2 linked regions of the Ketobacter alkanivorans genome follow. Each later gene encodes a partner of the first gene's protein in a complex. Links are inferred from orthologs where the notes say so. Each region holds a gene or a part of one and is shown on either strand. Other genes may lie near its edges.

Region 1 (3,763 bases):
ATTAGGTACTTCGATCCACGCATCTTTGCTGTTGTAGGTTTTGCCGTTGTAGATAGTGTCAACCATGGTCGCAGTGTCAACCAGGCCAGAGCTGGCAGAGAACACAGAGAACGCAGGTACAGTCATACGTGACATATAGTCATTGAAGTAGTAGTAGCCATCGCCAGGAGTACGGGCAGGTGGTACAACCAGGTTGCGGTTTTCCTGGCCATTCTGCCAATGCTCACGGAATTCACCGTTGATACCCCAATCAGCGTACTGAGCGATACCACCCAGATAGAAGCTGGAGAACGCGATACGGCCAGTGAAGTCTTCTACATATGGATCCATGTTCTCAACACTCCAGAAATCCAGAGCACCGAACAGGTCAGCCCAGTGAGGCAAGTAGCTGGGGAACGCATCCGCCAGGTTGCCGATGGTTACGAATACCAGATCAATTGCACCGGACGTAATGGCAGGTGGGAACAAAGACATAACCCAAGGCATTACCGCATCCAGATCAATCTGCACTTCCAAAGCCAGAATATCGAAGATCAGAGCGTTATCAATCAACCACTCATAAGCCAGGATAGGTGAGCCAGCAGGGTCAACACCCATGAAACCGGACACGTTGGCGTTACGCTGAGCAGCCAGTGCAGCACTGGACGTTACGTGAGGCAGATATTCACCAGCTCTCACAACGTTGGCATCCATGGTGATACCCTGGAGGTACAGGTAAGCACACAGACCACCGGTTGAGTGACCACCGATAACCGGCTTCTTGCCAGTCACGGAACGCACTTTGTCTACCGCAGCAGGGAAATCCAGGGCACACCACACGTCAAGGTCAGTGTTACCGTGGCCATTTTCACTGGCGTAATCATCACGGCCTACGCCACGATAGTTCATCATCCATACGTCATAGCCACGCAGATACAGATAGTGCGCCATGCTGAAGTATTTCAGGTTGTCATTACGGATGGTGGGATCGTTACGAGCCCAGGCAGGCGCGTCCGAAGGCAGCTCATAGTGGTAGCTGTTGAGCCAAGATGGAGAATAAACATCCCATTGGTTGTTGTTCAGAGTGATACCGTTAGCCAACAGGATTGGCATACCGGAACGATAGCTGTGATTAGGAGTCGGACGATAGCGCTTCATCCCAATTTTCACGCCATCGGCAGTCGTTGCATTATAAAGGCCTTCGACACCATTGCCGCCACAACCGGTTAATACGATTGCGACACACATCAACAGAGCACTGCCTAGTGGTCTTATCAGTTTCATAGATTACCCTACCCTAGATTCTTCTGTATTTAATATTGTTGTTATCCGCTTAGTTGTTTTCTGATCATTAATACATGATGTGCAGGATTAGAAAACTACTAAACCATGCTAACAAAGTTCAATTCGAGGCATTTGTATCCGTGGGACAGATAGGGCCAAGAGGTGTCCATTTCCAGCCAAAATTTACACAAAATAGCGTTTTTTATGTTAATGCTTGTAACCCGTAACTATTTACTCTGTAACAGGTTTTGCTCTGATCTTGCTATTAAATCAAGTGATCTAGCCCGAAATGACGTAATTGAGTATGATGCGGCCATGACTGCATACGATTCCGAAATTCAAACCCCCCAAGCTCAGCAGCGCCACGTATTTTCGGTGTCGGAGCTGAACAACAGCGCCAAGACCCTGCTGGAGAGTCAGTTTCCTGCCATTTGGCTGGAAGGCGAGATATCCAACCTGGCCCAACCCCGTTCCGGCCATATTTATCTGACCCTGAAAGATGACCAGGCCCAGCTGCGAGCGGCCATGTTTCGCGGTAACAACATCCGCCTCAAGTTTCGCCCCAAAGATGGCATGCAGGTTCTGGTAAGAGGCAGGCTGAGCCTGTTCGCCCCCCGTGGTGATTACCAGCTGATCATCGACCAGATGGAAGAGGCCGGGCTGGGGGCTCTGCAACGAGCCTTTGAACAACTGAAGACAAAGCTGGCCGAAGAGGGTCTGTTCGACGAGTCTCGCAAGCAACCGGTTCCCAGCCGCCCTGGCCGCATTGGGGTCGTCACCTCCTCCTCAGGGGCCGCCATTCACGATATTTTGTCTGTTTTGCAGCGCCGGTTTCCACTGACTGAAGTGGTGCTTTATCCCACCCTGGTGCAGGGTGAAGAAGCCGCTGCCAACATTTGTGCCGCCATCGCCAGCGCCAATCGACGCCAGGAATGCGATGTGTTGATCGTAGGCAGGGGTGGCGGATCACTCGAAGATTTATGGTGTTTCAACGATGAACGGGTGGCCCGCGCCATTGCAGGCAGCGCATTACCGGTGGTGTCGGCCGTGGGCCATGAGATCGACTTCACCATTGCCGATTTTGTGGCAGACGCCCGTGCGCCAACGCCTTCGGCTGCTGCAGAAATGCTAAGCGGCAGCGCCCAAGAACTGTTGGAGAGCATCCGCAGCTACGAAGACTGGCTCACCACCTACATAGGCCGCAGCCTACAGGAGCGACAACAACAACTGGACTGGCTCAAACGCCAACTCAAGCACCCCGGCAAGCGCCTGGAAGAACATGCCCAACGCCTGGATGAGCTGGAACTGCGCCTGCGCCAGTCCATCAAGCGTAAGTTGCAGTTGCAGCACAGCGAACTCGGCACCGCCCAGGCCCGCCTGCTGAGCCGCACCCCCAGCCACCGCATCAGCGCGGGGCAAAAAGATCTCGCCAACCTGGGCTCGCGCCTGCAACGCAGCTTTGCCCACAGCATGGAGGCCAACAAGCGGGATCTGCGCAACCTGGCACTGCGGCTCAATACGATCAGCCCCTTGGCCACCCTCAGCCGTGGTTACTCTATAACCAAGTCTGAGCAAGGCGACATCCTGCGCTCGGCCAGCCAAGTGCAACCTGGGGATTCCATTCGAACCCAGCTGCACCAAGGCACACTGATTTGCTCTGTGAATAAAGTAGAGCCCCCTGCCTAAGGCAACAAACTGCTACAATCAGATGATTCACATTCATCCGAGAACAGCATCCCATGGCATACAAGGGCCCCTCTCTACAGGCACTGCGGGTATTTCAGGTGGCAGCACGCCACCTCAGTTTTAAGCTGGCCGCGTCCGAGTTGAATGTCACTCCGTCTGCCGTGAGCCATCAAATCAAAGCCCTTGAAGAGCAACTGCAGTTCAATTTGTTCAGACGCCTGAATCGAGCCCTCAGCCTTACCCCGGCGGGGCTGGAATTGCTGGATGCCGTGGATCAGCATCTGTCCCAACTGGAGCGGGCCACCAACGACGTAATCCGCCGCCACGGCGCACCCTCCATCCGCGCCCATATCCTGCCCTTTATGGCCACAGAAATCGTGATCCCCAAGCTGTATCACTTCCAACAGGCCCACCCCGAGGTGGAGCTGCGCATTGAAACCAGTTACAGCGCCAGTGAACAGTTCACCCTATCCGGCTGCGATATAGGGGTACGTTTTGGTGACGGCAACTGGCCCGGACTGATCGCAGAGAAACTGATGGAAATCAGGGTAACCCCCGTGTGCTCACCGGAATTCCAACGCCAGCACCAACTGCAGACCCTGGCGGATATCAGGGGTAAAACCCTGATCAACCTGCCGATGGAGCCGGATCCTTGGCAACGGCTGGCTGAAGAAGTAGGCATGGCGCCCCTCCCCCCCCACCCAGAGCTGACCCTGGATAATTACCTCAGTAACCTTACCGCTGCGGAGCAAAACCTGGGTTTGGCCCTGGGGCTGCTACCCATGGCCTTTCCGTGGCTGCAGAAAAACCGCCT
Region 2 (4,256 bases), 2.3 Mb from region 1 along the record:
AACGATCTCCACCCGCCGGTTACGACCCCGACTGGCCTCATCTTCGTTGGGCACCATCGGCTTGGTATCGGCAAAGCCCACCACCGTGAACTTGGTGGGATCCATATCGCTATTCTTCATCAGTTCATGGGCCACTGATACCGCACGACCGGAAGACAGCTCCCAGTTGGAGCGAAAACGGGCGGTGGAAATGGGCAGGTCGTCGGTATGCCCTTCCACCGAATAGATACCATCGATATCCTTAATTGCCTCGCGGATTCGATCCATAATCGGGATAAAACTGGATCGCAGCGTGGCCGAACCACTGGGGAAAGACCCCTGCTCCTTGACCCTGATCACGATGCGACGGTTGCGGGTTTCCAGCTCCACCGCCCCGCTCTGAATATCCTCTTTCATCGCCGCCGCGACCTCTACAGCGTCCGCCTGGGTCATGGCCACCAGTCGCTCCAGGATCTCGGCAGAGTGATCCGACGCTGCCGCTTTGGACTCATCCTGGGAATCCTCCCGCTCCTGCTTGTCATCGGGCGCACACAGCACTTCCAGAGTATCGCTCATGGTTTCCGTGGTGGACTGACGCACCTCATTGAGTGGCGTGGGCTGCGGCCGGCCGGGGGAGAACTCCTGGGCGATGATCGAGGTACCCTTGGGCATCTCCTTCATCTTGATCTGATCCTGCACCCCAAAGGCATCCTTCATGGAACCCGCCACTTGCTTGTATTTCTGAATGTCCATCTCCGAGAATGCCAGCAGCAGCACAAAGAAACACATCAGCAACGACATCAAGTCAGCAAAGGTAGCGAGATAGGCGGGAAGCCCTTTCGGGCATTCAGGGCAGTCGCAATCGTCTTCGTCAGCCATATATCCTCTCCCTTACGCCTCTTCTTCGCTGGCGCGCTTGGAGGCAGGCAGATAGGTTTTGAGCAGGCCCTGAATAACACGAGGGTTCTGACCGGCCTGAATGGCCAACAAAGCATCAATAATCATAGATTGAATGCGCGCCTCCTCCTCCGATCGCATGGCTACCTTATCCGCAACCGGCAGTGCCCACATATTGGCAATCATGGCACCGTACAGCGTGGTCAGCAGTGCCACCGCCATAGCCGGGCCAATGGCCTTGGGATCATCCATGGCAGACAACATCTGCACCAGACCGATCAGCGTACCGATCATGCCCATGGCCGGTGCCGTATCGCCCATATTTACGAAAATCGCTTTACCGGTGGCGTGGCGTGACAGGCCCTCCCGCATATCTTTGCTCAGAATACTCTTCACCACCTCAGGATCATGCCCATCCACCAGTAACTGAATACCCTTTTGCAGAAAATCGTTGGAGACCTCCTTGCCTTCCAGAGACAGCAGCCCGCCCTTGCGCGCCAGATCCGCCAGCTCCACCACCTCAACAATGATTTCTTCAGGCGAAGACAGCTTGGACTTGAAGGATTTGTTCATCACCTTCATGGCCCCCAGGAACTGCCCCAATGAGTACTTCGCCATGACGGCAAAAATCGTCCCCCCCACCACAATCAATATGGAAGGTATATTCAAAAAGATCATCACATCGCCACCGGTGACCATGGCCATCACCACAATCACCAACGCACCAAGTAATCCTATGAGGGTCGCTAAATCCACACCCCTACTCCATTTGACTAAAAAACGTTCAACATTTTGACTGAAAGTGGCCTACACAACTAAGTCTAGACAGGAATTGGAGAAATTCCGCAATCCTGACGTATTGTGATTTATTCTGGCACCGCATTGACCTCATCATCCCGATGGCCGAAACTTGCGCCCTCACACAAACACCGGCCACCGCGTCGCCCCAGCCCCACCCATCAGGAGACATCATGGCGAAGAAAAAAACCGCTATCGACTTCGAGCAATCCCTGCAAACACTGGAACAACTGGTGGAATCCATGGAAAGCGGCGACATGACCCTGGAGAAATCCCTGGAGGCATTTGAACAGGGCATCAAGCTCACCAAAGAATGCCAGCAGGCCCTGAAAGAAGCGGAGCAGAAAGTGGAAGTACTTCTGAATCAGAATGGCGAAGAGACACTGGCTCCATTCAAGGAAGAAGACGCCGGTTAAATGAACGAATTTCAGTTGGATCAGTATCTAAAACAGTGCCAGCAGCAGGTAAATCAGCGGCTGGAATACTGGCTGCAGCAGCAAAATGGCCTGGCTCCCCGTCTGGTTGAAGCCATGCGTTACGCCACCTTCAATGGCGGCAAGCGGGTGCGTCCGGTGCTGGCCTACGCAGCCGCACAGGCCGTAGACGGTGAAACAACCCTGGCCGACGACGTGGCCGCCGCCCTGGAAATGGTGCATTCCTACTCATTGGTGCACGATGACCTGCCCGCCATGGACGACGACGATCTGCGTCGGGGCAAGCCCACCTGCCACATAGCGTTCGACGAAGCCACCGCCATACTGGCCGGAGACGCCCTGCAATGCCTGGCCTTTGAAGTGCTGACCCGATCCCCGGTGTCCATGACAGACCGCACCCGCCTGCGGCTGATCCAGCTGTTGGCCACCAACAGTGGCACTCAAGGCATGGCAGGAGGCCAGGCACTGGATCTGGCCGCAGAAGGACAACAGCTTACCTTGCAGCAGCTGGAAACCATCCACCATCACAAAACCGGCTGCCTGATTCGGGCCAGCGTCGCCATGGGCGCACTCACCCGGCCAGAGGTGAACGAAGATCAGCTGCAAGCCTTGGATCACTACGCCCAGGCCATCGGCCTTGCCTTTCAGGTGCAGGATGACATTCTCGATGTCATTGGCGAAACCGAACAACTGGGTAAGCAGCAAGGCGCAGACCTGGCACTGGCCAAAGCCACCTATCCTGGCTTGTTGGGGTTGGAACAAGCCCAGCAACTGGCGCGGGAGCTGAGTGAAAAGGCCATCACCGCCCTGCAAAATTTTGGCCCATCAGCCACCCCACTGCGGGAACTGGCGCGCTACATCGTTTCCCGCAGCCACTGACACACAGGAAATTAACCCCTAAATTAAACCCGAACGTTATTTTTGGCTCCCAGACTCGTATAATGGGGGATTACCCCGTACCTGACCGGATTGGCATACAGGCAATCAATTTGATGTTTACCGAAATACCACTCACCCGTCCCAGCACGCCACTGCTGGACCTGATCGACAGACCCGCCCAGTTGCGCACACTGGATCAGGAGCTGCTGCCCCAGTTGGCCAACGAACTGCGGCACTACATGATGTATGCGGTGGGCAAGAGCGGCGGTCATTTCGGTGCCGGGCTTGGCGTGGTGGAACTCACCATCGCCCTGCATTACGTGTTCAACACCCCGGAAGACAAACTGGTATGGGACGTAGGCCATCAAACCTACCCCCACAAAATACTCACCGGTCGCCGGGATGACATGACCACCCTGCGTCAGCGTGGCGGCATTGCCGGGTTCCCCAAACGCAGCGAAAGCGAGTACGACACCTTTGGTGTAGGTCACTCCAGCACCTCCATCAGTGCCGCGCTGGGCATGGCCCTGGCCAGCCGCGCCCAAGGCCGCAACAACAGCAACGTGGCCATCATCGGCGATGGCGCGCTGACCGCCGGGATGGCGTTTGAGGCACTCAATCATGCCAGCCACACCAAGGCCAACATGATTGTCATCCTCAATGACAACGAAATGTCCATTTCCGAGAACGTAGGCGGCCTCTCCAATTACCTATCCCGAGTCTGGGCCAGCCGCACTTACAATTCACTGCGGGAGGGCGGCAAAAAAGTCCTCGAGAACATGCCCGCCGCCATGGAATTCGTGCGCCGCACCGAAGAGCACATGAAAGGGCTGGTGTCCCCCGGCACGCTGTTTGAAGAGCTGGGCTTTAACTACATCGGCCCCATAGATGGTCACAACCTGGATAAGCTGGTGACCTACTTAGGCAAGCTGCGCGAGATCCCCGGCCCCCACCTGCTCCATGTGTTTACCCGCAAGGGGCGCGGGTTCTATCCCGCCGAACAGGATCCCATCGGCTACCACGCCCTATCTAAAATTGAACCCAAACCCCCGGTAAAAAACGCCGCCCCCAAACCCAAGCCACCCAAATACAGCGATGTATTCGGCCAATGGCTGTGCGACATGGCGCAGCAGGATAAGCGTCTGGTGGGCATCACACCGGCCATGCGCGAAGGCTCCGGCATGGTAGAGTTCTCCAGGCAATTTCCGGATCAATATGAAGATGTCGCCATCGCGGAACAGCACGCTGTCACACTGGCGGCCGGACTGG

The links.
Region 2: the proteins of xseA (region 1) and Kalk_RS15340 are in contact, whole or in part, in a cryo-EM structure (PDB 8TXR), measured with the Escherichia coli proteins. The link is inferred for Ketobacter alkanivorans from one-to-one orthologs.

What each region holds. Positions count from the first base shown.
Region 1 is NZ_CP022684.1:1,277,470-1,281,232, forward strand. Bases 816-3,763 are described here. They hold xseA (exodeoxyribonuclease VII large subunit), read left to right. Parts: upstream 816-1,578; coding sequence 1,579-2,949; downstream 2,950-3,763. Other genes in these bases: Kalk_RS05400 (alpha/beta hydrolase), read right to left, coding at 816-1,263; Kalk_RS05410 (LysR substrate-binding domain-containing protein), read left to right, coding at 3,003-3,763. In the rest of the region: more of Kalk_RS05400, read right to left, coding at 1-815. UniProt on the Escherichia coli protein: Bidirectionally degrades single-stranded DNA into large acid-insoluble oligonucleotides, which are then degraded further into small acid-soluble oligonucleotides.
Region 2 is NZ_CP022684.1:3,596,717-3,600,972, reverse strand. The notes cover bases 772-3,468. They hold Kalk_RS15340 (exodeoxyribonuclease VII small subunit), read left to right. Parts: upstream 772-1,847; coding sequence 1,848-2,090; downstream 2,091-3,468. Other genes in these bases: dxs (1-deoxy-D-xylulose-5-phosphate synthase), read left to right, coding at 3,101-3,468; ispA ((2E,6E)-farnesyl diphosphate synthase), read left to right, coding at 2,091-2,987; pomA (flagellar motor protein PomA), read right to left, coding at 871-1,632; Kalk_RS15350 (flagellar motor protein MotB), read right to left, coding at 772-858. Outside these bases: more of Kalk_RS15350, read right to left, coding at 1-771; more of dxs, read left to right, coding at 3,469-4,256. UniProt on the Escherichia coli protein: Bidirectionally degrades single-stranded DNA into large acid-insoluble oligonucleotides, which are then degraded further into small acid-soluble oligonucleotides.